DNA from 4 places in the Exiguobacterium sp. s95 genome. Region 4 is predicted to be linked to each of the others. Evidence: predicted binding sites of a transcription regulator. Region 4 holds the regulator's gene; each other region holds the start of a gene.
The links. The regulator Rex, encoded in region 4, represses fermentation and respiration genes when NADH is low (regulators of the CRP and FNR family bind a similar motif). The targets are predictions, from matches to a motif close to TTGTGAAATATTTCACAA.

Region 1 (7,841 bases), on a different contig from region 4:
CAATTGGACGACGAGCGTCGCGATGACGACAATTGAACTCAGTAATAATTTGGATTTCGTGACGACAGGAATCTCGTAATCGTCCGGTGCGATGTTCCGCATCTCATATTCACGCGGTTTCCGGTAATTGTATAAACCGAGTAACAATCCGAACAACATCCCGAGCGCCGGAATCGCCATCGCTTTGATGACTGATGCGCCAGCGGTGTCCATCCCGTTTTCTTGTAAGTTCGGTAACAGAATCTGATTGAGATAGATATCACCGAAACCGATTGGTAAAAACATATACGGTGTGACGAGACCAAACGTCATGATGATGGCCATCCGGCGCCGGTCAATTTTCAAATCATTAAACAGACCGAGTAACGGCGGGATGATGATCGGAATGAAGGCGATGTGAATCGGCAAGACGTTTTGTGAACTGATTGCGAGTAATAAAATCGCGAACATGATGAACCCTTTTAACTTCTTGACCGACGTCGCATCGGCACTTCCTTTTGAGCGAGCAATCAAGCTATGTGCGAGGGCGTCCGGCAAACCTGTTTTCGACAGGGCGACGGCGAACGCACCAAGCAAGGCATAACTGAGGGCAATTTCTGCGCCGGCTCCAAGACCGCCTGAGAAACTTTCGATCGTTTTCGTTAAACCAAGACCGCCGAGTAAACCACCGGCGAGAGCGCTGATGACCATCGCGAGGACGATGTGGACACGGAAGATGGCTAAGACAAATAAAAGGATAACGGCTAAAACAACAGCATTGAACATAACTATAAAACCACGCTTTCTTTTGGTATCACTGTACTATACTAAAGTATCATACAGACCGTTCTTTTTGCTGTCAAGAAAAAAACATAAAAAGGCACGACCGGTGTCGGTCGTACCTTCTTTCTACTATATAAGGACAAGTTTAGCAATCGACGCGGTCGAGTTTCCCTGTCCCGGGGTCGATGACGAGTCCATGGACGTTCGTGCCCGGTGGTAACAATGGATGGTTTTTAATCAGACCGACGGAATGGCCGACGTTTTCTTCGACTGACGTGAATCCGCGTAACCATTGCTTCAAGTCAACGCCGGAGGCTTCGAGTGTCTGCAAGACTTGCGGATTGATGCCACGTCCTTCCATCTCGGCAATCATGTTTGCCGGATCGATCGTACTCATGCCGCAGTCGTGGTGACCGATGACGATGACTTCTTCTGCACCGAGTGCGTACAAGGCGACGAGGATCGAGCGCATGACGGAACCGAATGGGTGTGACAGAACGGCCCCTGCATTTTTAATGATCTTCGCATCGCCGTTTTTTAGACCGAGCGCGTGCGGGAGGAGTTCCGTCAAGCGGGCATCCATACACGTTAAGATCACGACCTTTTTATCGGGGAATTTATCCGAGATGAATTGTTCGTATTGTTTTTCTTCGACGAATTGTTCGTTGAACGCAAGCATTTGGTTGACGATTGTCATGAAACTTCCTCCTTCAAAACAAATAAATATGTATCTTTTAATAGATTACACGATGTTTCGTCCGTCAGACAAGCAAAGAAAACAGGTCCTGTGAGAAAAGTCACAGGCGAGGGATTCAAAAAGGATGCCTTGTCCGACAACACCTTTTGAGAATGAGAACGTTTTCAATGATGTGAAATAGTTCACAGGATGGTCATGCACAAATCATCAAAAAGGCGGTATGATTGATTTGTGAAGGAAAGCACAAACTATTGAATATCAGCTTGGCATTCCTAACATCTAGTAAGGAAATGCAGACTCAGATTCGTTCCAAAATAGGGAGGAAACCAAACATGGCTGTCAAAGAAAAAATCAAACAAGACGTATCACCTGTCGAACAAACAATCAATAAAATCGTCGCAAAAGGTCAAACCGCATTACAAGAATTATTAACATTTGATCAAGAGAAAATCGATACGATCGTCCGTGACATGGCGCTTGCCGGTCTCGAACGTCACGTTGAACTGGCACGACTCGCCGTAGAAGAAACAGGACGTGGTGTCTTTGAAGATAAAATGATTAAAAATATGTTTGCGACAGAATATATCTATAACAGTCTCCGTGAAGAAAAAACGGTCGGCATCTTAGAAGAAGATGTTCAAAACGGACTAACATATATCGCAGAACCGGTCGGTGTCGTCTGTGGCGTCACACCTGTGACGAATCCGACATCAACGACGATGTTCAAAGCGTTGATCGCGATTAAAACACGAAACCCGATCATCTTCGCCTTCCACCCGTCAGCGCAAAACTGCTCACTCGAAGCAGCGAAAACATTACGTGATGCTGCCGTCAAAGCGGGCGCACCGCGTGACTGTATCCAGTGGGTCGAACAACCGTCACTCGAAGCAACAAAAGTCTTGATGAACCACACGGATATCGCGATGGTCCTTGCGACCGGCGGAGCCGGCATGGTCAAATCAGCCTATTCAACAGGAAAACCGGCACTCGGTGTCGGACCAGGGAACGTCCCGTGTTACATCGAAAAAACAGCGAAAATCAAACGTGCCGTCAGTGACCTTGTCCTCTCCAAAACGTTTGATAACGGCATGATTTGTGCATCGGAGCAAGCGGTCATCATCGATCAGGAAATCTACGCGGAAGTCCGGGCGGAGATGGAAGCACTCGGTTGCTACTTCTGTACAGCAGATGAGAAAAAACGTCTCGAAGCGCTCGTCATCAAAACCGATACATGTGCCGTCAATGCTGACATCGTCGGGAAACCGGCAACATGGATCGCAGCAAAAGCCGGCATCGACGTCCCGAGCAACACCGTCATGCTCGTCGCAGAACTTGAAAAAGTCGGCTCAGAAGAACCACTCTCACACGAAAAACTAAGCCCTGTCCTTGGTGCGTATAGCGTCCAGTCAACGGAAGATGCGTTCCATGTCGCTGAACGGATGCTTGAAATCGGTGGCCTCGGTCATACGGCAGTCATCCACACGACGAATGACGACTTGATGACGACATTCGGAATGCGGATGAAAGCCTGCCGGATTCTCGTCAACAGCCCGTCAGCACACGGTGGGATTGGTGATCTGTATAACGAATTGACACCATCACTGACACTCGGTTGCGGCTCTTACGGGAAAAACTCCGTCTCTGAAAACGTAACGGCGAAACATCTACTCAATGTCAAGAAGGTGGCGAGACGACGCGTGAACATGCAGTGGTTCAAAGTACCGGAAAAGATTTTCTTTGAAAAAAATTCAGTCCAATACTTGAAATCGATTCAAGATGTCTCACGTGCGTTGATCGTCACCGATCAAGCGATGGTCGAGTTCGGCTACGCGGATAAAGTCATCCGCAACTTACCGGCAGGCGTCAGCTACCGGATCTTCGACCAAGTCGAACCGGATCCATCGGTTGCAACGGTTCAGACAGGAGCGCAAGCGATGCGCGACTTCAAACCGGACTTGATCATCGCCCTCGGTGGCGGATCAGCGATGGATGCAGCGAAAGGCATGTGGCTCTTCTACGAGCAACCGAACGAAACGTTCTCGAACTTACGTCAAAAGTTCCTCGATATCCGGAAACGGGCCTATAAATTCCCGGCGCTCGGTAACAAAGCGAAGTTCGTCGCGATTCCGACGACGTCCGGAACAGGATCTGAAGTCACACCGTTTACCGTCATCACGGACAAAGAGAAAAACGTCAAGTATCCGATTGCTGACTATGCATTAACACCAGACGTCGCAATCATCGATCCGGAATTCGTCATGACGGTCCCGGCATCAATCACGGCTGACACCGGAATGGACGTCTTGACACATGCGACAGAAGCCTTCGTCTCCGTCCTCGCGAACGACTATACGGACGGACTGGCGCTAAAAGCGATCAAGATGATCTTCGACTACTTGCCACGCGCTTATGCGAATGGTGACGATGCCGAAGCACGCGAAAAAGTTCACAATGCGTCAACGATGGCCGGAATGGCGTTTGCCAATGCCTTCCTCGGGATTAACCATTCGATCGCACACAAAATCGGTGGGGAGTTCCACACGCCACACGGTCGGACGAATGCAATTCTGATGCCACACGTCATCCGCTACAATGCAGCGAAACCGACGAAACTTGCTTCGTTCCCGAAATATGAATCATTCATCGCTGATGAACGGTACGCAGAAATCGCCCGTTATCTCGGACTACCGGCAGCGACGACGGAACAAGGTGTCGAATCATTAATCCAAGCGATCACAGAACTCGGACAACAGTTGAACATCAAAATGTCGTTCAAAGCCCAAGGCATCAAAAAAGCCGACTTTGAAGCAAAACTCGATAAGATGGCAGTCGATGCATTCGAGGATCAATGTACGACAGCGAATCCGAAAATGCCGCTCGTGACGGAACTTCGGAACATCATGGAACTTGCCTACGAAGGCGTATAACAGAGAAATAAATCATGGCAATCAAAAGAGCCTTGCTTCCGGTCGACGGAGGCAAGGCTTTCGTTCGTAATCAAAAGAGACACCGACAAAACTGTCCTGTCATTATTGACAGATATTTCTAAGACCGCTAAAGTGAAGGTAACTTGAATAGAATCACTAGGGGTGTTACTAAACTGAGATGAGTAGATACTCAAACCCTTTGAACCTGAACTAGTTCGTACTAGCGTAGGGAAGTGTAGACTCTAATAAACAAGCGAAGACCAGTCTGTCGGTTTTTTGTTATGTGATTATTTAGACGTGCGCAACTTTCCTTTTGGAGAGTTGCGCTTTTTTTGTTTACGACTTCGCTATTTAAGTTGCAAAAGACGATGAAGGAGTGGAAGACAGTGAACAGAACAGTGTTAGTGACGGGAAGCAGTCGGGGACTTGGCGCGACGATTGCAAGAGTATTGGTGAACAACGGGTTTAAAGTTGTGATTAATTATTATAAGAGCGAGGATGCGGCAGAGGAACTCGTAAATGAGCTCGGTGCAGAACATGCCATTGCCCTGTATGCGGATGTCACGAAGCGACAAGACGTCGAGACATTGATGCAGTTAGCGACAGCTCATTACGGACAAATCGATGTCGTAATCAATAATGCATTAGTCGATTTTAAGTTCGATCCGCGCGCTCAAAAATCATTCATCGATTTGGAATGGGAAGATTATCAAAAACAGTTGGATGGCACGTTGAAAGCAGCGTTCCACGTCGTGCAAAGTGTTCTGCCGCAATTCATTGAACGAAATAACGGCACCATCATCAGCATCGGCACGAATCTGTATCAAAACCCGGTAGTTCCCTATCACGAATATACGACGGCAAAAGCAGGGTTGATCGGCTTTACGCGTAATCTTGCATCAGAGCTAGGACAGTACGGCATAAACGTGAATGTCGTCTCCGGCGGCTTGTTGAAAGTGACGGATGCCAGTGCTGTGACGACCGCTGAAGTATTCGATTTAATTGCCCAATCAACTCCGTTAAAAAGAGTGACGACGCCGGAAGAGGTTGCGCAATTGGTCGCCTTTTTAGCGTCAGAAGCAGCCTCTGGCATTACCGGTCAAAATCTAACCGTAGATGGCGGATTGACGATGAACTGATGTCAGCGCTCAGGAGAAAGGAGTCAGGGACCTAAAGATGACGAAAACGAAGCAGTTAAACATCGGTGTTTTATTGTACGGCTGTGGCCATCATCAAGCGGCATGGTTAATGCCGGATTCTGCGATTGAAGAAATCGGGGAGAGCGGTTATTATCAGCGATTGGCTCAACTAGCGGAAGCGGGTTGCCTGGATGCTGTATTTTTTGCTGACAATCAATCTTTTCCTGCTGCAAACGCAACTGAACTACCGGCCTTTTGGCTCGATCCTGTAATCAATTTAACCGCTATTTCTCAAGTAACCCGCCATATCGGGTTAGTTTCAACGATATCGAGTACGTTTTCAAATCCGTATACAGCGGCGAGACAACTGTTAAGCCTTGATCACGTGACGAACGGGCGTGTCGGCTGGAACCTGGTTACGTCGATGACGGACTGGGAAGCGTTAAACCATAGTATGGATGCGCTCCCTGCAAGGGACGAACGGTATCAAAAGGCGGATGAATTTGCATCTGTAATGGAAAAATTATTTTTATCCTGGGATCGAGCTGATTTCCTTTCGAGCCGGACGGACAACCGGTTAATTGATCCTGAAAAGATTCAACCGATCCATCATAGCGGGACCTACTTCAACGTAAAAGGTCCTTCGTCTACACCGCGTAGTCCTCAAGGGAAGCCGGTGGCAATGCAGGCGGGTGCATCTGCCCAAGGGATTGCACTTGCATCAAAGCACGCGGATGCCGTCTATTCGGTGTCGTGGAATGTAAAGCAAGCGAAAGCATTCCGGGAAAGTCTACAGAAACAAATCAAAGAAAGTGAGTCACCGGAGCGGCAGATTAAAATCTTTCCTGGATTGGTTACATACGTCGGTCGAACCCGGGAAGAGGCGCTGGCGAAGAAAGCCGAACTAGATGAAAAATTACCGGTCGCGAATGCCTTGAAGCAACTGAGTTTCTTTTTGAAACAGGACTGTTCTGATTGGGATCTTGACAAAGAGGTGCCGTCCTTACCGCCTGTCGAAGCGTTTTCAGGACCCGTCGGACGCTATAAAACGATTCTTGAAATCATCGATGATACAAAGCCTACACTAAGAGAACTGTTAGGTTATCTGGCAGCTGGTGGGGGACACCTGACACTGATAGGTACACCGGAAGAAATCGTCGATCAGATGGAGCTGTGGTTTGAAATGGGTATCGCAGACGGATTTAATCTGATGCCGCCGTCACTCCCGTCAAGCTTAGAGGATTTTGTAGACCTGATCGTTCCTGAACTGCAAAAAAGAGGGTTGTTTAGAGAAGCCTATCAAGGGACTACGCTTCGGGAACATTTTGGTTTAGATCAGGTGGGCAGTCGGACGTGAAAAAAATCGTAAAGTAAGCGTTCCTGCCAATCGGAGTTCGGCGTCTGGGAAGTAGCCCGTTCGTCATGAACGGGCTACTTTTTGTATTTACTGCAGAAGATTCGTTTTCAAATCACCTGGAACAGGAATAACTATACAAACAATCTAGTCAAGGGGAGGCGCTTTTATGGAGCGGAGGCAACAGCGAAAGGAACGCTCGCATATGTTACGCAATATCTTGTTTGGTATAGGACTCGCTTGTATTGGTTTTCTCGTCCTGTTCGGTGTCATGACCGTTCTCGTCCAACAAATCGAGAAGTCTGCCGATTATCAGGCGTTCGTCGAACTGATGCAGGACACGGACGTCTCGTGGACGACATTGGAATTGACCCTCGTGTTCCTCCTGTTTTTCATCAGCGGAATGGCTGTCACGTTGCCGGAAGCCGTCAAAGAGGGATTGACGAATCAACTGATTGGCGCAAATGATACGGGGAACATCTTGTCGATTTTCGGAATCGATCTCAATCAAGTCTTGGAACCGCTATCCTTCCGCGCCGAATATGGCAGTCCCTTCTTATCGATTTTCGGAATCGGTCTATTCCTAATCTTATTCTTAGTTTTACGGATCGGCGCAACGCGTGTGACCTGGACGATTCGAACAATCAGCTTTTTAGCGGCGAGTTTCGTCTTGTTTGCATTTACGTTCAACACAGCACTCGGGATTGATGTGCTGACAATTGATCAAGCGACCGTCTGGAACGGAATCTTCATTTTACTCTTTTTGACAGGTCTGTTTTATCTCGCGTTTTATCCACGACAACTGTCCGGTATGTCAGCCGCCTCCCGTGCTGCGATCATTATCCTGATGGTCGCAAGTAGTGCACAACTGTTCTTTACGGTGACGGATGAAGCGAAATATGAGGGGGACGCCTCGACCCGGACGTGGTTGACTGTTTCGAGTTTAAACGCAGGCAGTGACG
Region 2 (7,841 bases), on a different contig from region 4:
ATCGTCGTTTTTTTAGGACTTGCTGCTTTTCATACATTAAGCGAACTGGCCGACCCGACAGCTAGTACGTTCCCGTACGATATGATCGTCGTCCTCAACACTTCACTCGGATTGTTTGTTCTCTTCTACTTCTTTTTTGTTCAAGAAACACACTGGGTTTCCCGAACGACGTTATCTCTATTATTCTTTTCACTGTTCATTCGTGGCATGTATGAAGTATCTGCTGTATACTTTCCAGATTTCACGGAACAATATTTAGTCTTTTCTCCTGTATTGATTCGTCTTGTTCAAAGTGCAGCAATCTTATGGCACCTTGATCACATCACTGAAGGTAAACAAGCGTCTCCTGTCGTTCAGAGAACTTGGCTGCCTTTGCTCGCAATTCCACTATTTTTACATTATGTCATCGAACTCGAAGGTAAAAAATTTGATGTGTTCATCATCTTATTGTTACTAATCATTCGACAAATCATCATCGCTCGGCAACATACGTTGCTCGTGCAAAAGTTAAACGAGCGAAACGAACAGTTAGCCGAACGCATCGAACACCGGATCCGGCAAATCAAAGAAAGTGAGCAACAAGTCCTGCCACTGTTTTCAAGTCATCCTGATCCAATCATCCGTTTTGATCAAAACGAAACAGCGACGTATGCCAATCTTGCGGCTCAAGCAACGTTTAAGCTTTCTGCCTTGTCAATCGAAGTACCCACTCACTCAGTCTTACATCTTCAGTCTTCCTTACAGCTTGATTCCAATCGTTATCTCGATGAATCTAACCGCCAATATGAATTAACAAAAATCCCCATCCACATCGCTTCAAAATCGGCCGGTCATTTCTTAGCCTTACACGACGTAACAGAACAAAAGGAGCGGCAGCAACGGATTGAATACCACGCGTTTCATGATGTTTTAACTGGTATCGGTAACCGTCGTTCGCTCGAACGGACATTCTTATCGATTGACCAGTCCGTAAACTATCTGGCGTTACTTGATTTAGACGGTTTTAAATTAGTCAACGATACGTATGGGCACGAAGCTGGTGATTATGTCTTAATCGAAGTTGCTCGTAGAATAAGTCTAGACCTCGAACGCGAAGAGTCAGTTTACCGGCTGGGTGGTGATGAGTTCGCCTTGCTAACTTCAGCGAAAGATGAACTTTCACTCCGACGTCGCTGTAAACATTTCTTACAATTATTGCGTCGCCCTTATGTTTATAAAGGGCAAACGTTACATGTCTCGGCCAGCATCGGAGTCGCTCCATTTTTCGAAAACGATGATTTAGAAAGTTGGCTGAAACATGCTGATCTCGCCATGTATCGCATCAAAAACCGTAAAAAAAACGATATTGCGCTGTACCATCAAGATTTTTAAACGAACAAACGCCCATTCACCCTAACTTAGGATTGAATGGACGTTTATTTTTTGCTGTTATGCTTCAGGTCGTGGTGCAATGTTTCCCTCTTCGATATCGAGTAATAAGTCAATCAACTCCGCACAAAATTCAGGATACTGACGCAATAGTGCGTCGTCACCGACTTCATCGACAAAATCAGCTAAAAGAACACGCACTTCAGGTACAAGTGCCCGTGCAACCTTCATATAGGCGATTGCGAATCGCCATTTGCCTGAAATGTAGAGAAGTTTGCCGACTAACAGATCGCCAACCGCAACGTCAATCTCTGTCAAATCGGTCTGATACGTTTGTTCCGACATGATGTCGAAGACGCCGTCTTCTTTTACAAGGAAAAGCGACGGAACAGGATCGGCCAGCCCTCTTAAGGCACGATACAGACTTTGAGACATATCTTCTTTGACTTGTTCTAAAAAACGACCATGCGGTGTTTTCCCTTGTTCATCGGTCTCATAAAAAATGGCCCAATCGACGAACAAGTCTCGGAATAACTCAGCATCTTTTAAATACCAACGTCCTTCCGTCGCGATTTCTTCGATGAATGCGACCCAATCGGTGCTTCGAGCAGTGGCTGCTTCTTGATATAAAGTTTTGAGCGCTGTGTTCATCTCTGCTTCGGATACAGTCGTCGGAAACGGGATAATCTTTCGCTCACTTTTCATCGTGTTGGTCCTTTCCGGTGTGGTTTCGCCGGACTTTTAAGCGCTTCCGGTTCCGTGACTTCACGTTTTGGAATCACTTCCCCGCCATAAATCTCCATCGGTTCAATTTCCACACCCATTTGTTTCGCTAATGCTTTCAGGTGTTTCAGATCATGATCCGTGACGAGCGCAAGGACCATACCCGACGCGTTCCCACGTCCTGTTCGACCTGAGCGGTGGACAAAATCATCAAGGGATTCCGGTAAATCATAATGCACGACATGCGTGACGGCATCAATGTCCAGACCGCGTGCAGCAAGCCCTGTCGTGACGAGTAACGGAAACTCTCCCCGTTTATATGAACGTAACGTCTCCATCCGTTCTCTTTTCCCTTTTTCGGCATCTAAAATCCGGTATTTCAGCGAAAACTTGCTTAATTCACCGTTTAACGGACCGAGGAAAGAACGGTTGTTTATGAACGTCAACACTTTGACCTGTTGCATATTAGACAAACGACGTAACATTTCCGGTTTCAGACGACGAGATGTTTCGATGTAACCGAACTTGACTTGCGTCGTCTCCGTCCGTTCAACTCGGATGACTTCTGGATCATTCGAAAGTGTCCGTCCCCATGCTGCTGTCCGTTCAGGCAATGTTGCTGAAACGAGTGCTAACTGGCGGTCACGAAGCGCACTGTTCGCGATGCGCGTCGCTGATGCACTCATTCCACTTTCGTAGATTTGATCAGCCTCATCTAAAACAATCAATTTTACTTTATGCATCTTCAACTTTTTTGAATCAATCAACTCAACTAAGCGTCCTGGTGTCCCAACAATAATTTGTGGTTTTTTCTTGAGACGCTCATATTGACGTTTTAATTCAACGCCACCGATGAACGCACCTGACTTAATCCCGCTTCCTTGGGCAAATAATTGGATGACTTGATGAATTTGCATGACCAGTTCTCGTGTCGGTGCCGTAATCGCGACTTGAACGTGTGGTTCATTCGGATCGATGCGCTCGAGGGCTGGAATGACATAAGCGAGCGTTTTCCCAGTTCCTGTCGGCGCTTCGACTAAGACATCTTTACCCTCACGGATTAGAGGAATGGCTTGTTCTTGGACGGGCATCATTTGTTCAAAGCGTGCTCGTTCCCACGCTTCATTAATAAAAGGTTTAGTAAAATTCATAACGTATCTTCTCCTACTCTCTTGTCTATCATTCTGTTACATATTCGAAACGATCATCGGTTTCAGTTTTAATACCGCGTAACGTCTGTGTATATTCATTTCCAGAATCGATTAACCGAATATGAAAAACGATTTCTGTCTCATTTTGTTGATCTGCACTTAACACTTCGAAACCTTGCGCCATTCGATCTTGCAGCTCAACAGCAAGTGTTTCGAAACCAGCAAGTACAGGATAAGTTGCTCTGACATCGATTGGGCGTCGAACTAATCGTGCGAGGTACTTCTGGTCGTAACCGATAAAGTCCTCGAAATCAAAATCGTCTTCAAACCGGAGCCAAAACCCGTCGTCTTCAAACTCGGTGATCATCCCGATCCGTTCTGTTCCTTCAGTTGATACTTTTAGGGAAACCCAGTCCCCTGTTCGATAGTCTGCTTGCTCTTTTAATGGCGAAAACTCCATTCACTCCACCTCCACGTTCTATATTCCCTTTTTCATTGTCAACGATACGTCCTAAAAATACAAGGTAGCGCCGCGTGACTTTTATCACACTAGCTTCTGTCTCTATCCATTCCACTACAAATTAATGATACAGCTACAGAAAAATCCTTTCACAGCAGTCGTTTTCTGTTTTTTGAACACGGGACACTGACTGATACAATTTACTGTGAAGTAAGTCATAGCAACACTTTTACATTTGTTAAAAGATTCACATATACGTAAAACCTCTATCCCGAATTGTTTGTTACACTATTCACATAAGAGATGTATTAAGAACCGCTGACCTTACTAATGAAGGAGTGTTGATGATGTTACTTGAAAAAACACAAGCATGGCAACGATTCGAAGGTGGAGAATGGATGGAAAAGATTGATGTCGCTGATTTCATCCGGCGCAATCGCTCAGAATACACAGGAGACGATCAGTTCCTCGCCGGTCCGACCGATGCAACCAACACGTTATGGCAACAAATCATGCAGTTAACAGAAGAAGAACGAATTCGTGGTGGTGTCTATGCCGTTGATGCTGCAACTCCATCTTCAATTCTTTCGCACGGTCCAGGTTACCTCAATCCTGAACTCGAAAAAATCGTTGGTCTACAGACCGATGAACCATTCAAACGTTCGATTCATCCGAACGGTGGTATCCGAATGGTCAATGATGCCTTAGAAGCGTATGGTTTTAAATCAGATGACACTGTTACACAGATTTTTAGCGAGTACCGTAAAACGCATAATCAAGGGGTTTTCGATGCGTATACGCCCGAAATGCGTGCTGCCCGTAAAGCCGGTATCATCACTGGACTTCCTGATGCGTACGGTCGCGGACGGATCATCGGTGATTACCGTCGCGTCGCCCTTTATGGAACAGCTCACCTCATTGCTGCAAGAAAAGCGGATTTGAAAGCACACGGTGGATTTTTATCAGAAGCGATGATTCGTGATCGCGAGGAGATGAACGAACAACTCCGCGCCCTTCATGAACTGACAGAACTCGGTAAACGTTACACATGTGACTTATCACGACCAGCTGAAACGGCCCAAGAAGCATTCCAGTGGGTCTATCTTGCTTATCTCGCAGCAATCAAAGAACAAAACGGAGCAGCGATGTCGCTCGGTCGCGTTTCGACCTTCCTTGATATTTATATCGAACGTGACTTGCAAACGGGTCGGTTGACAGAAGAGAGCGCGCAAGAACTTGTCGACCACTTTGTGATGAAACTTCGCATCGTCAAGTTTCTTCGGACACCCGATTACAACGAACTCTTTTCCGGTGACCCGACGTGGGTAACAGAATCAATCGGCGGCATGAGTGAAGACGGTCGCTCGAACGTCACAAAAAGTTCGTTCCGCTTCTTGCAGACACTCGTCAACCTCGGTCCGGCACCTGAACCGAACTTAACCGTTTTATGGTCACCAAAACTTCCACGTGGTTTCAAAGAATTTTGTGCGAAGATGTCCATCCTGTCTAGTTCGATCCAATATGAAAATGATGACTTGATGCTTCCGATTTATGGTGATGATTACGGGATTGCTTGTTGTGTCTCAGCAATGAAAATCGGTAAACAAATGCAATTCTTCGGCGCCCGGGCGAACTTAGCAAAAGCCTTACTCTACACGTTGAACGGTGGCGTCGACGAAAAACTCAAAATTCAAGTCGCCCCTCCTTCCGACTTGATTTTAGATGACGTGCTCGATTATGAAACCGTCATGGCCGCCTATGATAAACAATTGGATTGGTTAGCTGAGCTCTATGTCAATACACTGAATGTCATTCACTTCATGCATGATAAATATAGTTATGAGCGCATTGAAATGGCACTCCACGATCCTGAAATTTTACGGACGATGGCTTGTGGGATTGCCGGATTATCCGTTGTCGCCGATAGTCTGTCAGCGATTCGTTATGCTAAAGTCACACCAATCCGAGATACGGATGGCATTACAGTCGACTTTAAAATCGAAGGCGATTTCCCGAAATTCGGAAATAACGATGATCGTGTCGATCAAATGGCCGTCGATCTCGTCGAACTCTTTATGGAAAAAATCCGGAAACATCCAACGTATCGTGATGCTTTACCAACCCAATCTGTTCTGACGATCACGTCAAACGTCGTGTACGGTAAAAAAACCGGGAATACACCCGATGGTCGTCGCGCTGGCGAACCGTTCGCACCGGGAGCAAATCCAATGCACGGACGTGACACACGTGGTGCAGTCGCTGCGTTGACTTCTGTCGGCAAATTACCTTATGAGCATGCCTTAGATGGTATTTCCTACACGTTCTCAATCGTTCCGAAAGCACTCGGAAAAGATGAAACAACACGTATCAACAATACAGTCGGTCTACTTGACGGCTATATGGGCGGTACGACTACCCGTGGTCATCACTTAAACGTCAACGTGTTCGATCGCGCCACTTTACTCGATGCAATGGAGCATCCTGAACTTTATCCACAGTTGACGATTCGTGTATCGGGTTATGCCGTCAACTTCATTAAGTTGACACGCGAACAACAAATCGATGTCATCAACCGTACATTCCACGGTGCACTTTAACTTTTCTGAAAGGACTTGATCACTATGACTTACGGGACGGTTCACTCTGTCGAATCTTGTGGGACTGTCGATGGTCCCGGTATTCGTTTCATCGTCTTTACGCAAGGCTGCCCACTACGCTGCCAATATTGCCACAATGCGGACACCTGGGAATTCGGTTGTGGCCGAAAAGTAACACCTAAAGAAATCATCAAAGAAGCGAACAGCTATCGTTCCTTCTTTGACGCAACGGGTGGAGGGGTGACCTTCTCCGGTGGCGAACCGTTGGCTCAACCCGAGTTTTTAGAAGCCTCGCTGCGTGAAGCAAAACGAAACGGCTTGCATACCGTCATCGATACAGCAGGTTCGGTCGTCCCGAAAAACCTGGATCAAATCCTGGAATATACAGATCTCGTCTTACTCGATATCAAGCACATCGATGATGCGACGTGCCGGATTTTGACCGGGCGAAGTAACGTCAATACACTAACCTTCGCAAAATTGCTCGCAGAACGAAACATTCCCGTCTGGATTCGCCATGTCCTTGTCCCCGGCGTGACGATGACGGAAACGTTTTTACGCCAAACAGGTGAATTCATTCGAACACTCGGAAATGTCGAACGGGTTGAAGTCCTCCCCTACCACCAATTAGGTGTCTATAAATGGGAGGCACTCGGGCTCGAATATGCGCTAAAAGATGTCTTACCGCCTACCGCGGAGGAAACGTTTGCCGCGCAAGATTTACTCAACTCGTACTTGTCATGATTGATGTGACTTGATAGACTGAACACATAGTCTATGAAACGGAGGTACAATACCGAAATGAAGCAATCACTCGCTAACGTCTAATGATGAATGAACTCATCACTTTCGCAATCGCTTGCGGATGACTGACGCTACGAGTCTGCTCAATTTCGGTATATCCCTATTTCAGGTGGATACCTTCTTTGAATTGCACTCCCGCACACCATCCGTACGCTCAGGATGGTGTGTTTTCATTTCATCTCAACCGAAATGAAACAAAGGGAGCTGAGCTTATGCCAACTGAAGTATTATCCATCCATGATTTACAAATCGATTTTGCCGGGCAGTGTCTTTTCCACGATGTCACGTTCTCCATCCGCGACGGCGAACACGTCGCCTTGGTCGGACCGAACGGCGTTGGAAAAACGACGCTCTTGCGCGCCATCCTAAAAGAAATCATCCCGACGACCGGAACAATCCATCGCACGTATGACCGGATCGGGCTCTTAGCCCAACAAATCGAACCCTCGACAAGTGTAGCAATTCAAATCGTCGAACAGGCGGATGTAACCCGTTACGACTTACGTGAACGTGCCTTAACCACTGAAGCCGTGGCCGACTACCAGGCTGCCGTTGACGCAGATGCCTTCACGCTCGAAGCCGATGCGAGACGTGTCCTGAAAGAAGTTCAACTCGAGCAATCTCTTTGGTTTCAGCCTTTGAACACACTGAGCGGCGGCGAACAGACCCGGATTCAACTTGCATGTCTACTGTTGAAGAAACCGGACTTCATCCTGCTTGATGAACCGACCAACCATT
Region 3 (7,841 bases), on a different contig from region 4:
ATGAATTCATTATCAGTTCATGCTGGACAAACGGTCTCGCAAGGGCAACAAATCGGTACGCTCGGAAATACGGGAAACTCGACGGGCGCACATCTTCATTTTGAATTGCATATTGGTGGTTACCAATACAGTGCGACAGGACCAGCTAACACAGTTAATCCATTAGCATACTTATAAAAACGAGCTTCGGCTCGTTTTTTTTATGGCGCTATGCTACAGTGAAAGAGAAATTTAAATCATGAGCAACTAGGGGAGCTGGAGGAATCTGGCTGAGAGGAAAACCATTCTGTTTTCGACCCTATCACCTGATCTGGATAATACCAGCGTAGGAAAGTTGAGATTGAAGACATGAATAAGTGACCACACTCGTTGGTTTTTCATGGCGTCGTCTGCTTTTTTACAGCGGACGGCGCTTTTTTTCGTTCCGCTTTCTCCTTGTGCTCTCATAGAAAGTGAGGTCTATCGATGAAACATGTACTGACGATTGCTGGATCAGACTCTAGTGGTGGAGCTGGAATTCAAGCCGACTTAAAAACTTTTTCTGCTCTTGGGGTTTACGGTATGAGTGTAATTACTGCTATCACAGCGCAAAATACGTTAGGCGTACAAGCAGTTGAAGATGTATCACCAACGCTTGTCGAAGCCCAGTTGAACTCGATTTTTAGCGATATTCGTGTAGATGCCGTTAAAATTGGGATGGTCTCGAATGAAAAAACGATTCAAGTCATTGCCAAATGTTTGAAACATTATCAGGGACCAGTCGTCTTAGACCCCGTGATGGTCGCAAAAGGGGGGCATGCGCTGTTAAGGAAATATGCTGAACAAGCATTAATGGAGCATTTGATGCCGCTTGCAACCTTGACGACCCCGAATATTCCGGAAATGGAACGCATGTTAGGGCAAGCGATTTCGACAATTGATGAAATGAAGCTGGCGACGACGGAATTCGCACAAAAACGAGACATCGCTATCCTGTTAAAAGGCGGTCATCTTGAAAGTACGGATGCCTCGGATATTTTATACACGGAAGGGAGGCATCATCTGTTTCAGGAGGCACGATTAAAACGCCAGCATACACATGGTACTGGATGTACATTGTCTTCCGCGATTGCGGCACGTCTTGCGCTGGGAGATTCCCTGAAGGATAGCGTGATTTATGCTAAACGGTACGTAACTGAAGCAATCCGGCATGGATTTGCCTTAGGGAACGGAATCGGACCGACACATCACTTTTATGACATTTGGAGGGAAACGGATGCTTACAACCATTCATGATAAAAAACCATTAATTCATCATTTAACGAATGCGGTCACGATTAATGAGTGTGCCAATATGACCCTTGCGCTCGGGGGTTCACCTGTCATGGCGGAAGATATCCTAGAAGTCGAGGAAATGGTTGGACATGCAGATGCTGTCGTTATCAATATCGGGACATTGAACGCAGCTTCACGAGCGTCGCAATTGTTGGCAGGTCAAACGGCTAACCGATTGAAGAAACCGATTATTTTAGATCCAGTCGGAATGGGGGCGACGACACTTCGGACACAATTCACGAAAGAGTTACTCGAAGCAATTCATTTTACGGTCATTAAGGGGAACGTCTCTGAAATCAAGACGCTCATCGGTCAAGTCGGACGTTCAAAAGGAGTCGATGTCGCTTCCGGAGAGACATTAGATTTTCAAGTCGTCCATGAGTTTGCTGGACGGCTCGGGACGACTCTCGTCGTAACGGGACCGGTTGATTTCATTACAGACGGCAAGCGACAAGTAAAACTAACCGTAGGAACGCCACGACTCGGACACATTACAGGGACAGGTTGCATGACGGCATCGCTCATCGGAACCCTACTTGGAGCAGGGTATGATGCATTCGAAGCAGCGACCTATGGGACGTATTTAATGGGAAAAGCGGGTGAAGTCGCAGATGAAGCAGCGGGACTTGGTGATTTCCGGATGGGGTTGTTCAACGCAATCAGCTTGACTACAGAAGAAAGTTTGAAAGGGGTATTGACCAGTGGAGAATGATTACACGGTTTATGCGGTAACAGATCGGCGCTTTCACCCGGACGTTGCCTTGATTGATGCGGTCGAAGCAGCAATAAAAGGTGGCGCGACGATGGTCCAGCTTCGTGAAAAGCAGGCGCAAGGGAAAGAATTTCTCGAACAAGCGAGTGACTTGAAGAAAATGATGTCTCGTTACGGCGTCCCACTCATCATCAATGACCGGATTGATATCGCACAAATCGTCGGTGCAGGTCTGCATATCGGGCAAGAGGACATCCCTTTGAAGGAAGCACGTAAGCTGTTACCGGAAGCCACGATTGGGGTTTCTGTTTCCACCGTTGAACAGGCAATCGAAGCAGAGCAAGACGGGGCAACTTATCTTGGCGTAGGGTCGCTCTATCCAACGGCGACAAAAGACGATGCGAGTCAGATGACAAACGAAACACTCCGGGCGATTCGCCGGGCTGTTTCCCTTCCTCTCGTCGGGATTGGTGGAATCACACATCATGTGGTGCCCGACTTATTCGAGATGCTTGAAGGATATGCCGTCGTCTCTGCCTTATTCGCAGCACCAGATATTGAACGTGCGGCACGAGAGTTCAAAGAGGCGGTTCAGACTGCGCGTCAAATAGTATCAGACCGGGTATAATCACTGAAGAGGTGATGTACGTGAAATGGCAAGTCATTCGCTTTCGGGGAGGCTGGATTCGGTATCGAATCGAACCACAAATCATTCGAATCGACAACCGTGGAAAGTATCATTTAGGTTGGAAATTGTTTCCCTATCCGAATCGTTATGCATTTGAATTGGCGGTTTTGTTAAAAAACAAACACCAACAACGATATAAACGGCCGCTGTTGATTAAAACGGCATCCATCGCTACGGAAATCTGGGGCCATACACACCTCGATTTATTTTATCGAGTGATGTTACAAGTACCGTTACCACGCTTCCTATCGAATCGATATAAGGAGCGATTGCGAAATACAAGTATCATCGATATCGGTGTACGGGCTGTCGATACTAATCGAATCGTTTGGGATATCGGGAATCGATTAGGGGGATGGGCAGTTTTTCGTACAATCCAAAAAAAACATCGGAAATGAATCTTCACCTCGCGAATCATCGTAGTCATCTTACTTGCATTTGTTGTTTTAGGATGGTGCAATAGTTTGGAGGAGAGGTGAAGACAGTGGAGGCACCACGCTGTGAGACGATTGCGATCGATAAAAAACGTGCTACTGAAATTGGTCATGCCGTTGAGAAAATCCCGACGCTTGAGATTGGGAAATTGTTTAAAGTGTTATCGGACGCAACGCGTCTACGAATCGCTTATGCATTGACGGTCGAGCGAGAACTTTGTGTTTGTGACGTATCGGCATCAGTTGATTGTTCGATTGCGACGGCTTCGCATCACTTAAGAACGTTATTGAAACAAGGTCTCGTCAAATATCGTAAAGAAGGAAAAGTTGTCTATTATTCACTTGATGACCATCATGTCTCGTCGTTAGTTCATTTGGCAATGGAGCATGTGAATGAAGGAAAGGCTTCTTCTTGAGAAAAATATAAAAAACGCACCGCAGTCCGATAAAGAACTGCGGTGCGTTTTTTAGCTTTTTCACGAAGCTAATCGTATGAAACAACAGATCACTTGATTCGATGGAAGAACGTGATGGTCACACTGATGAGTAGAAAGGCTAAAATGGATAGACTAAAGCACATCCGTTTATAGGATGCTGTCACGAGCGCCGTATTTTCGAGTTCTTGATCTAATTCGGTATACAATTGATCTTTAACTTGAGCAAGATCTTCAAGAATGGTCTGCGTGGTCTGCGTCGATTGTTTCGCTAAAGCGGTAGCTGCCTGTGAACCGTTTGTTTCATAAAGGCTGAAAACGGTTTCGATTTCTTTTTCCCATGCATTGTTACGGACCAATAAATCTTTAATCGGTACAGGTGTTTCGTTCGAAGCATTGAGCACACGGCGTAAATCATGAATTTTGGTCGTGCAGAAGTAGTATTGTTCAATGTAGCGGTCGTCTTCATAGAGCAATAGGCCGCGAACGGCATTTGCCCGATCCCGATTGTATTCGACGAGTTGGTCGACCTGTTTAATCATCGGGATGTTATGGGCGTGCATCTCTTCTGTCATTTTTGAAATGGTACGATAACCTGTCAAGGCATAGATGAGAGGAATCGAAGCGAACAAACTGACTAAAAGAATGAGAGAGATGCGGTAGCGCCAAAGTTTATTCATGCAATCATTCCTTCGTAAGCTAACTGGTAATGTCATTAGCTTAACCACTAATTCCCAAAAAGTGAAGAGTTATCTATTTTTTAGGGGAACATCTTTTGGTTACGGGGATCCAATCGTTTTATATTTTGAGATGAAACCTGAAGCGATACCAAACGTAGACGTATATGATGGGTCAGCCTTCGTTTACAAAAAACAACCCACCTCATGACAGGGGGTGTCGTTTCATCGTGTGCGGTTCATTTAAAAAGAGTAGGAATGTTCTTTGTAATTTCCGAAGACGGTATGAATCTCAGAGAAGGTGACGAAGGCATTAGGTTCGACAGAAGAAACAATTTCCTGAAGACGAACGATTTCATTATTCTGTACGACGACATAAACCATCTTCTTTGTCCGGTTGGAATAGCCACCGCGCGCATCGAGAATCGTGACACCACGACCAAGTTCTTTTGTGATGACGTCGTTGATTTCATCTGCTTTTTCACAAATGATAATACATTGTTTAGAAGCAGAGTAAAAACTATAGACCGTTTGCAACGCCTTGGCGCGAACGAAGCTCATAATTAATGCATACATAACATGTTTTAAGTCGAAGACTAGCCAAACTAAGATATAGATCACTAAATCCTGCATTAAAAAAATACGCGGGAGCGGCCAGTTATGAAAGCGGGCATAAAAGAACTTTCCGAGGATGTCGAGTCCACCTGTCGAAGCGCCGCCAAAGAAGATTAATGCCATTGCGAGTCCGGAAACTAACCCTGCAAAAATGGAGGCGACGAGAGGATCGTTTAATGACTCAGGAACCACTTGTGTTGGAATCCAATCAATTAAAAATGAAGAAATAAGGACGATAATTCCTGAAAGTAGCATGAATCGTTTTCTTAAGAAGCGAAAACCAAGTAAGAAAAGCGGGATATTCAAGACAAGTTGGGTCAGTCCGATAGGCGTATTGAACAACTCTTGGAAAATAAGTGTGATTCCCATGATGCCGCCAGATCCAATGTCATTTGGAGATAATAAAAGGCTGATATAAAGGGAGTAAAGAAGTGTACCGATTAAAAGGAAACTGATTTTTTCTGTTCGTTTTTTCTTGCTCGTTTGTTTAGTCTTCATTGTGATTGATGAGAAATCCTCATGCTCCTCCTTTGTAAAGTATCTGCCTGCAAGAGTACGCCTATATAGCATTAAATTCAACCCCTCAACTGAAAAATATCGTAAAAAAAATGTGACGCGGGTCGAAAGGAATTGAGTGAATTGAAAAAAATCCTTTTATTTTTATGCTGTGCGCTCATTGGATTAAGCGCAGGTTCCGTTTTTATGTTGCATTACTCGAGGGAATCCCCTGACAATAAGTGGCGTGATGGAGCACTGGTCACCAGATATGTCGGAACATCGGTTACAAATACAAATGCAATGACAGGATTTATTGAACGATTTCCATTTTCAGACGCACTTAAACAAGTAAAGATTGAAGGGACTACCGTCTCCTTACGTTATGAAGTGACGGGTAAATCCAGAAAAGAATGGGTCGGGACAAATCATGAATGGATTGATCCGTCTACACCCTCTTTTATCAAAAGTCGATTTTCGCAACTCGTCATGCACCATACGCTGGCTCTTTTTTTAGCGATTCCTAATGTAATGACAGTTGAAATTCAATATACGGATCCTGTATCAATCCTTCAAATTAAAATCACGCGTAATGATTTTGAAGGGTATACACCACGCGATATTGAGCGAGCTTCGACGTCCACTAACCGCTTTAATCGTGTAGTTATTGACGACTATGTATTAGTTGAATCAAGACGAAAATCCTTTCTAGAATACTTCCGTTCACAACTCAAAATATACCCGTAAAGTAGTTGTATCTAGCAAGAAAAAGCTTTTTTCACAAACTTGACACAATGGTATCGTTTACATGTCATTCTTTCGTAAAAACCTTAAATAAGGGGTAGGCAGGGGTTGAACATCTTATAAGATGGAAGTATGATAATAAGTGAACAAACATTGTGAAGTGTTGAACAAGAAGAAAGCGAGGTTTCTACAATGAATGAAGTAGAAGCATTAGAAGGGCTAAGAAATAAAGCGGTTAAATCAACTAAAATGCTACAAATGCGTCCACTCGAATATTTAGTTCGTGCCATGCTTGCTGGGGTATTCATCGGTTTTGCTATCATATTTACACTCAAAGCAATCAACGGACTTTATCTAAATGAATCGGCTGCGATGACGCTCGTCGGTGGATTAACTTTTGGTGTTGCGCTTGTCTTAATTGTCTACGGCGGTGCAGAACTGTTTACAGGAAATACGATGTATTTTACTACGGCGACGATGCGTGGATACACTACAAAAATGGATACGTTTAAAGTATGGACGATTTGTTTGATTGGTAATGGTCTCGGAGGACTTGCCTTCGCGTTACTCTTTTCGCAAACTGGAATCATTCAAGAGTTAGGCGCAAACAACTGGTTGTTCGCTGTCTCTGAATCGAAAATCCATCACTCGACATGGGAAATTTTTACGCGAGCAATCTTCTGTAACTGGATGGTTTGTTTAGCGATTTTCATTCCGAAAAACATGAAAAATGAATTGGCACAAATCATGATGATGATGGTTTTAGTTGCTGTCTTCTTCGCATCAGGTTTTGACCATGTCATTGCCAATATGGCATTGTTCTCAATCGCGCTTGTCGTACCTCACCCAGAGGCGATTTCATTTGCCGGAGCAATCCATAACTTAATTCCTGCTCTCTTCGGTAACATCATCGGTGGAGCACTCTTCATGGGAATGGTTTACACGTGGTTGAATAAAGAAAAGCTAGAAGTGGATCAATCAAAACAACAAGCTGCGACAATCAACATCGCGACGAAAAAAAAAGCATAAAGAAAAGGTAAGGTAGCGACGGGTTTTCCCGCCTCCCTTACCTTTTTCTTTATTCGAGATGTTGGAAGCGATCGACATCTGCTGCGAGTTCTTCATAGATCGATTCGACGATTTGAGCATCATCGAACAGACCGAGAACATTTTCGTCAGGTAGTGCATCGACTGGGGAAGTAAAATAGAGCACAGCCGTCAATAATAATTGTTCTTGTTCTTCCTTCATCGAAAAACGTTTTTGATAAAGGGCACGTAACATCTCAAGTAACTGTTTAAGTTGGAAATACAGCACGAGTTCTGCTTCACGTTCGATATCAGACCCTTCTTCTGAAGCGATATCTTTTGTTAAATGTGCTAAGCCAACTTCTCCTCGAATCAATAAATCTTCCTGTGCTTTGTGATCTCCGACTAACGCCAATGCCTGACGGTGGAAATATGTGTAAGCGGATTTAAAATCTCCTGGTACGAATTCCATGTTCAACACTCCTTCTCTACACCTAGTTTCACCTTATTTCTTGCAAAATTGCAACTCTTTCGTGAAAATAAGAGTAAGAGACGAAAGGGGATTACATAATGCCGACTCAAGAACAACTCAAAAAGTATGCAGCACTCGCTGTACGTACAGGAATCAATTTGCAATCCGGTCAGCAACTAGAAATTCGTGCTGGCATCGAAAATGCACCACTTGTTCGTGAAATTACACGT
Region 4 (7,841 bases):
GCCCAGCATGGATGTCTTCTTTTCAGTCAATCTTGTAACTCAGCCCATTCTTCGATCGAACGAATTACAGGCTCAAGCTGACGACCTTTGTCTGTCAAACTGTATTGAATTTTTATCGGACGTTCCGGAATGACGGTCCGGGCTACGATACCTTCCGCCTCAAGTTCCTTCATGCGTTCCGTTAACATACGACCAGAGAGCTCGGGAATCGCATCTTGAATTTCATTGAAACGACAGGTCTTCGTCAAGAGATGACGTAAAATCAAACCCGTCCACTTCTTGCCCAATATTTCAAAGGCATGTTCGACTTTCGGACAAAGGGCCGTCGGAATTAGTGTATTCTCCATCAGCGCTCATCCTTTCTTATATATGTAGTATACCCACTTTGACGCTAAAATACGAATTATTTTACTTATAGTAATAAAAATAACGAAAACAAATCTATTTACTTTTAGTAAGTGATAGTTTAGTATCGATATTAAGTTACTAATAGTAATTAAAAAACATTAAGTAAAAGGAGTTTTATACATGATGGATTTAGGATTATTTCTGATTCGGTTGATTATCGGCTTAACATTTGCGGCACACGGAACACAAAAATTATTTGGATGGTTCGGTGGACATGGTATCGCAGGGACAGGCGGTTGGTTTGAGTCCATCGGGATGAAGCCAGGGAAAACACTTGCACTGATGGCAGGGATTGCTGAACTGGTCGGAGGATTATTATTCGCCGGTGGATTATTCCTGTGGATTGCAGCCCTCCTGATCATCGGTTCGATGATCGTCGCAATCGTCAAAGTGCATGGGACGAATGGTTACTGGGTGACGCAAAACGGGTACGAATACAACATGGCACTGATCGTCATCGCCTTAGGCGTTGCGATGATCGGAGCTGGAGACTATTCACTCGCAGCACTTATCGGGTGATCGAAAAGGACGGTTTTTATGAAATTTGATGCAGCAGACTTAAGTCCAAAAGAAAACTATAAATTGTTGATCGGCAGCATCATTCCTCGACCCATCGCGTTCGTGACGACCAAAGGTGCAGATGGAGTCGTCAATGCGGCGCCATTTTCCTTTTTCACGGTCGCTTCAAGCAACCCGCCGCAACTGGTCATCGCCGTCCAGCAGACGGAGCAAGGGCAAAAGGATACCGCAAAAAACATCTTGCTGAATCAGGAATACGTCATCCATATCGTCAGTGAAGAAATCGTCGAGGCAGTCAATGAAACCGCGGCACCACTCGCATATGGTGAAAGTGAACTCGAACGGACGAATTTGACGTTAGTCGATAGTGATTTGATCGATGTTCCGGCTGTCGCAGAAGCGAAGATCCGCTTTGAATTGAAGCTGACGAATCATCTCGAACTCGAAGGGGCCAACCTCTTGATTGGGGAGATCGTCCGGTATCACGTCGCGGATGAACTCGTCGAGTCGTTCCGGATTGATCCGGATGGTTTAAAAGCGATCGCCCGTCTCGCGGGTAACGACTATGCGAAAGTCGGAGACATCTTTACGATTGCCCGACCGACGAGCTGAAGGCGGATCGACGAGTAGGACTAGTATTTTTTAGAAGCAAAAAGGCACGTCCCGAACGCGGGACGTGCCTTCAGCGTATAGCCAAACTCTTATAAATCACGAAAATTTTACATGAGGATGCTGTCAGTTCACGCTTCCCTGTCTCGCCTCGTCTTCAAAGCGGCAATCTTCCGCGCCGCTACAGCAGAGCTGCAGGGTCGCGACCGATTGCTTTTCGCTTTAAAAGCGATTCGAGACGGATTGCGCTCTAAACCGTCTACAGTCTAAAAAGCGTCACGTTTCGTTGACTCCTACGGGAAAAAGTGCGTTTTTAACGCGACTTGCCATAGGCAGGCAAGACCCTGCTCGTTGTCCGCTAGGATCAAGGAGCAACGGCTTGCGCCTCGCCCGAGGTAATCAACGAAAACAGACGCTTGATTGTGATAGTACCTTGTCTACAGTCTAAAGGCACGTCCCGAACGCGGGACGTGCCTTTTTATGTCGGACAACTGAAGAAGTTACTCTGCATGGTGACGTTTTTCGTACTGGAAACCATCGAGTAGAAAAAAGAGAATCGCCAGTGCCCAAATCCCGAGACAGCTGATCAAAAAGGCGACGAGCGGTGAAACGGCTCCGTAATAGCTGATGATTAACGGGTCATTCAGTTCAACGAACATCTGGGTCGTCAGCAACGTACAGATTAATCCGGATAAGAGGCTGATGAAGAGACCACTCCACGTCTTAATCACGAGGCCGATCATGCACGAGATGAGGATGAACAACAGGACGACGGCATTAAAGGCATCCGGCCGGATGAAGGCCGACACGTAGTCGGCATACATCGGAACGAAATAGAGCACCCCGGACAATAACCCTTGAACGAGGTTGATGACATAACTTTTCGAGCGCATTAGTGGAAATTCTCCCATCGTTCCATCAGTTCGAGGAGGTCCGTATCAATCTGATCCCGTTCTGCCGACAGCGCCGTCGCCTTCGGAATATCGTTGAAGACTTCCGGTTCGCAAAGCAGTTGTTCGATTTCAGTTGATCGTGTTTCCAACCGTTCGATGTCTTGTTCGAGTTGTTCGAGCTGTTGTTTCTTTTTTCGTTCTTCTTTTTGCGCATCTTTGTCGATGCTTTTCGAAGCAGCGACTTTGATTGCTTTTTCTTCCTCTGCTTCGAGGCGGGCGATTTCTTCTTTCTCGGCCTTCTTCTCCATATAGTAAGAGTAGTCGCCGAGATAATCCGTCACACCGTCCGGATTCATCTCGATGACGCGTGTCGCAACCCGGTCGATGAAGTAACGGTCGTGGGAGACGAACAGGAGCGTGCCTTCATAGTCGACAAGTGCGTTCTCAAGCACCATCTTCGAATCAAGATCGAGGTGATTGGTCGGCTCATCGAGAATGAGGACGTTCGTTTTGCGTAATTTTAACTTCGCGAGGGCGAGGCGTCCGCGCTCGCCGCCGGATAATTCGTGGACAAGTTTAAAGACATCATCACCACTGAACAGGAATTGACCGAGGACGGACCGGACTTGTTGTTCCCGCATCAACGGCCACTCGTTCCAAATTTCATCGATGACCCGGTTGCGGTCGTTGAGCTCGGCCTGCTCCTGATCGTAGTAGCCGACGGAAACGCCGGTCCCGAAACGATGTTCACCGAATAACGGTTTAATCCGGTTGACAAGAACTTTCAGTAACGTTGATTTTCCGATTCCGTTCGGACCAACGAGGGCGAGGGATTCGCCGCGTTGTAAGCGGAACGTGATGCCTTTTGAGACGGCTTCTTCATAGCCGACCGCGAGTTGCGTGACTTGTAACACATCGTTCCCACTTTGTTTTTCAATCGGGAACGACAGAACGGTGCTGCGTTCATCCCCATCCGGACGATCAATCCGGTCGACTTTTTCAAGACGTTTGCGGACGCTTTGTGCGCGTTTCGTCGTCGTCGCCCGTGCGATGTTACGCTGGATGAAGTCTTGCATCTTCGCGATGTCTTCCTGTTGCTGTTCGAACTGCTTCATCTCTTGTTCATACAGTGCTGCCTTTTGTTCCAAGTACTTCGTGTAGTTGCCGGTAAACTTCCGGCAGACGTTCCGTGACAATTCATAGACGACGTTGACGACCTGGTCGAGGAAGTAACGGTCATGGGAGACGATCAAGACCGCTCCACGGTAACCAGCCAGATAACTTTCGAGCCAAGAGAGTGTATCGATGTCGAGGTGGTTCGTCGGCTCGTCAAGAATCAACAGCTCAGGTGCCTGGAGCAACATCTTCGCCAGTGCGAGTCGCGTCCGTTGTCCACCGGATAGCGTCTGGATCCGGCGTGAATAATCGTCCGGATAAAAACGCATCCCGTGCAGGACGGAGCGGATGTTGGCTTCGAACTGGTAACCGCCGGCGTCCGAGAAGTCATGTTGTGCCTGATCGTATGTTTTCAACAGACGGTCGTAAGCAACAGCATCATTCAAGATATGGTCCATCCCCATCTCAATCTCCATCCGACGGAGCGAACGTTCCTGCTCTTGCAGATGCTCGAACACGGTCAACATTTCATTCCAAATCGTTTCATTCGACTCAAGACCACTGTCCTGGGCGAGGTAACCGATTTTCACTTCCTTACTCTTCATGATCTCACCAGAGTCATGACTGAGCTCTCCGGCGATGATTTTTAAAAGTGTTGATTTTCCGGCACCATTTCGTCCGACGAGCGCAATCCGGTCCCGCTCCTGCACTTCGAGTTTAATATTGTCTAAAATCGGCTCAACACCGAATGATTTTGATAGTTGGTTCACTTGTAAGAGAATCATAAAAACATCCATCCTTCCACCCTTTAGTCTATCATGAAAAAAACGCAGGAGTCCCGTGGAATATATTATTTGTTAGTCTATGTGAAGTGGTTTACAATCAAAGAGAATAGAATTCTTTGCATTGATTTGGGTGCCACGTCAGAACGTGGTCGAAGGGGGAACTGCAGTATGAATGGGCCAGACACAAAAATACCACAAGCGACGGCGAAACGACTGCCGTTATATTATCGTTTCATTCAGAGTCTTTATAACTCAGGCAAGCTGCGCGTCTCTTCAGCAGAGCTCAGTGAAGCGGTCAAAGTCGATTCAGCGACGATCCGCCGCGATTTTTCCTACTTTGGGGCGTTAGGGAAAAAAGGATACGGTTACAACGTACAACATCTATTGACGTTTTTCCGAAAGACACTGAATCAGGATGAAGTCACGAATGTGGCACTTGTCGGGGTCGGACATCTCGGAACGGCGTTTGCAAATTATAACTTTTTAAAGAATAATAGTACTCGGATAGTCGTTGCGTTTGATGCGGACGAAAACAAGGTCGGAACAACGACGCAAGACGTTCCTATCTATCATGTCTCTGACATGAAAGAGCAAATCGAAGCGAACAAGGTTGATGTCGCCATCTTGACGGTCCCATCCCAGTTCGCACAGTCAGTAGCGGATGAGTTAGTTGAGTATGGTGTGACCGGAATTCTGAACTTTACACCGGCGCGGTTGAACGTACCGGCCCATGTTCGGGTCCATCACATCGATTTGTCGATCGAGTTGCAGTCACTAGTTTATTTCATGAAGCATTATTCGCAATCAGCTGAAGGAGTGAAATCATAATGGAAAACTTAATCCCGTTCACACTCGGTATTGGACCAGGAAGCATCGCCTTAATCGGTGCCGTCGCCTTAATCATCTTCGGGCCGAAAAAGTTACCGGAGCTCGGTCGTGCTGCCGGTCAGACGTTAAAAGAGTTCAAGAGTGCGACAAACGGCATCATGGACGATGATAAAGACAAAAAGGATGAATCGAAAGAGAAGTGATTAAATTATGGCGATTGATCAAGAACAGAGTGTGACATCGCATCTAGACGAGTTGCGCAAGCGGATCGTCTGGTCACTCATCATCGTCGTCGTCTTGTTCGCCGCGGCCTTTCCGCTCGTCCGACCGCTCGTGCGTTTTCTGCAGTCAGACTTGAAAGAGCTCGGCATCGGATTGAATGCCTTTAATGTGGCCGATCCCCTGATGTTGTACTTGAATTTAGCGTTCATCATCGCGGTCGTCCTGGCTTCACCATTTTGGATGTACCAGCTATGGGCGTTCATCCGACCCGGTTTATTCGAACAGGAACAGAAAGCGACCTTGACGTATATTCCGGTCACGTTTTTCTTATTTTTGTCCGGAATCGCGTTCTCTTATTTTTGGTTACTTCCGTTTCTACTCAAAGTATCGACGGAACTTGGGCAAGAGCTCGGCATCGAGCAAGTCATCGGGGTCGAAAACTATTTCAGTTTCTTAATCCGGCTGACGATTCCGTTCGGTATCTTGTTCCAATTGCCGGTCGTGACGATGTTCTTGACTCGTCTTGGACTCGTGACGCCATTGTTCATGCGGAAAAATCGGAAATATGCGTACTTTGCGCTGTTTGTCATCGCGGCTTTAATCTCACCACCGGATGTGACGTCACATCTGATGATTTCGGTACCGTTGTTCGTCCTCTATGAAATCAGCATCATGATTTCAGCCCGGACGTACAAAAAAGTACTGATTCTTGAGCAACAGGCGGAGCTTGAACGGCAAGCGGATTTGATGCGTGAGTTGAATAAGTAACAGTCTCCTCTCGGTCGTTTCGGCGACGGAGAGGTTTTTGTTTGGAAGCGCTCTTTTTATATTGAAAAAGTGAATCGATATGGTTTATACTGATTACAAGAATATGAGGGGGCTTAGCTCAGCTGGGAGAGCGTTTGGCTGGCAGCCAAAAGGTCGTCGGTTCGAGCCCGATAGTCTCCATATGTACATCACTTGGCATTTGCCGAGTGGTGTTTTTTGTTATAGTGGTGGCGGCAAAACAGAAGCTTACAGCCTGGATAATGTTGATGAACCGATTGAAGTCGTTTTCTGTGTTTATCCTTTTGAGGGAATGGGAAATTTCTTAATAGGTAATCAAGAGGGGGAAGCATTATGAATCCATTTACGACGTTAATTGCCTTCATCGTCGGCTGTCTTGTTCTGTATCTCGGAATCCGTGATAAGAACGGTTGGTTGATTGGTGTGGCACTGATTCCGTTAGCAATTGTTGCGTATAGCGTCATCTATCTCATCATTCAAGTTTCAGCCTAGAAACTCCTTTTTTAAGGAAGTTTCTTTTTTTTTGAAACATAACTGGTAAACTGTAAGTATATGACAGTATAGACAGTTGAAACGAGGGAGGGCATTTCAGGATGGAACAAACGCTCCGAGAGGAACGATTACAGGCGTTGACGGTTGCTTATATCGAAAAAAATCAATTGCAGAATAAGAGTTGGGTCATCGCTGCCTTGATGGCGACAATCGGCACATTCACGGAAATCTTCAGCACGACCATGTATTTGAGTCTGTTACCGCTTGTCTTTCTCGTGTTTGATCTCCCGTTTCGACTCGAAAAACGAAAAATCCTGGCGCGCTATCTCTCAAGCGACCAAGTGACGAACCAATCGTTGCTGTGGCTCGGGACTCAATTCGTCCTGTACGGTTCGCTGTACACCGTGATACTTGAGACGAAAGAGATGTCGATCTGGAAAATTGCCCTTTGGATGCTGATCATCCTCGCACCGGTCTATTACATAACGGACTGGTTGTTTAAAAAGATTGCCCGGTCAGGCGATCCCGACTTCGTCAGTGATAAAGAAATTCATGCGAATGTTAAAGAAGTGGAGGAGTGACAGGGTGAGTACATTGATTGAAAAAAATACACGGTTGAAATTACTGGGACCGCCATTAAAAAGGATTCAGCATCTGGTGCCGGTTCCGGTTCTGCTGCTTGCGCTTGCTGGTTGGTTCATCCCGGGTTTTCGGGAAACAGGGCTGTTCTCCTTATTTGCGATTACGGTATTCTGTTTGGCTAACGCACTTAGAGAAATCATTCGTCTGCGGATTTTAAAGCAACGCCTCGCGAAGGACGTCTATAAAAAGACGGTCTTGAAAGTGGCACGTGTGTCGATGATCGGTTCGTTCATCCCGATCCTTACACTTTATGTGGGGACTGTTTTTCCACAATACGCCGGTATTTCTTTTACGGTCTTTCTTGTGTCGATCATCGTCGCCTATTTGATTGTGTCCCAATTGAACAAACAAGCGAAACAACTGGATCCGGCATTCGTCACGATGCGTGAGATTGAGCGTTACCGTAAGTAAGCGAAACACACAAGAGGAGTGAACGGATGAGAAACACTTTAAGCACGTATCAAAAATGGACAAAAATCAGCCGGCAAATCCGGACGTATGTAATTGCGGGCGTATTTTTTGCGGTGCTGTTCTTCTCCGG

Region 1: the regulator Rex is predicted to act here: its motif matches at 1,630-1,647, upstream of adhE (bifunctional acetaldehyde-CoA/alcohol dehydrogenase).
Region 2: the regulator Rex is predicted to act here: its motif matches at 3,938-3,955, upstream of pflB (formate C-acetyltransferase).
Region 3: the regulator Rex is predicted to act here: its motif matches at 6,267-6,284, upstream of KNP99_RS11090 (formate/nitrite transporter family protein).

Annotation. Positions count from the first base shown of each region.
Region 1 covers NZ_JACSMM010000001.1:163,905-171,745, forward strand. Annotated here, with positions in the region: gene KNP99_RS00850 (Na+/H+ antiporter family protein) at 1-765, opposite strand, end outside; gene KNP99_RS00855 (beta-class carbonic anhydrase) at 908-1,459, opposite strand; gene adhE (bifunctional acetaldehyde-CoA/alcohol dehydrogenase) at 1,792-4,386, shown strand; TPP riboswitch at 4,535-4,635, shown strand; gene KNP99_RS00865 (3-oxoacyl-ACP reductase) at 4,773-5,525, shown strand; gene KNP99_RS00870 (LLM class flavin-dependent oxidoreductase) at 5,563-6,882, shown strand; gene KNP99_RS00875 (hypothetical protein) at 7,049-7,841, shown strand, end outside.
Region 2 covers NZ_JACSMM010000010.1:51,004-58,844, forward strand. Annotated here, with positions in the region: gene KNP99_RS13495 (GGDEF domain-containing protein) at 1-1,371, shown strand, start outside; gene KNP99_RS13500 (hypothetical protein) at 1,429-2,073, opposite strand; gene KNP99_RS13505 (DEAD/DEAH box helicase) at 2,070-3,242, opposite strand; gene KNP99_RS13510 (hypothetical protein) at 3,271-3,702, opposite strand; gene pflB (formate C-acetyltransferase) at 4,050-6,299, shown strand; gene pflA (pyruvate formate-lyase-activating protein) at 6,324-7,043, shown strand; gene abc-f (ribosomal protection-like ABC-F family protein) at 7,316-7,841, shown strand, end outside.
Region 3 covers NZ_JACSMM010000006.1:104,947-112,787, forward strand. Annotated here, with positions in the region: gene KNP99_RS11045 (murein hydrolase activator EnvC family protein) at 1-177, shown strand, start outside; TPP riboswitch at 239-349, shown strand; gene thiD (bifunctional hydroxymethylpyrimidine kinase/phosphomethylpyrimidine kinase) at 466-1,275, shown strand; gene thiM (hydroxyethylthiazole kinase) at 1,256-2,026, shown strand; gene thiE (thiamine phosphate synthase) at 2,016-2,654, shown strand; gene KNP99_RS11065 (hypothetical protein) at 2,675-3,112, shown strand; gene KNP99_RS11070 (ArsR/SmtB family transcription factor) at 3,190-3,564, shown strand; gene KNP99_RS11075 (CHASE3 domain-containing protein) at 3,654-4,262, opposite strand; gene KNP99_RS11080 (YitT family protein) at 4,503-5,372, opposite strand; gene KNP99_RS11085 (hypothetical protein) at 5,505-6,116, shown strand; gene KNP99_RS11090 (formate/nitrite transporter family protein) at 6,306-7,142, shown strand; gene KNP99_RS11095 (DUF1232 domain-containing protein) at 7,192-7,611, opposite strand; gene KNP99_RS11100 (aminopeptidase) at 7,710-7,841, shown strand, end outside.
Region 4 covers NZ_JACSMM010000009.1:5,991-13,831, forward strand. Annotated here, with positions in the region: gene KNP99_RS12615 (winged helix-turn-helix transcriptional regulator) at 27-347, opposite strand; gene KNP99_RS12620 (DoxX family protein) at 529-927, shown strand; gene KNP99_RS12625 (flavin reductase family protein) at 946-1,539, shown strand; gene KNP99_RS12630 (hypothetical protein) at 2,037-2,429, opposite strand; gene KNP99_RS12635 (ABC-F family ATP-binding cassette domain-containing protein) at 2,429-4,330, opposite strand; gene KNP99_RS12640 (redox-sensing transcriptional repressor Rex) at 4,499-5,158, shown strand; gene KNP99_RS12645 (twin-arginine translocase TatA/TatE family subunit) at 5,158-5,361, shown strand; gene tatC (twin-arginine translocase subunit TatC) at 5,369-6,148, shown strand; tRNA gene KNP99_RS12655 (tRNA-Ala) at 6,256-6,328, shown strand; gene KNP99_RS12660 (hypothetical protein) at 6,500-6,658, shown strand; gene KNP99_RS12665 (hypothetical protein) at 6,760-7,239, shown strand; gene KNP99_RS12670 (hypothetical protein) at 7,244-7,711, shown strand; gene KNP99_RS12675 (hypothetical protein) at 7,738-7,841, shown strand, end outside.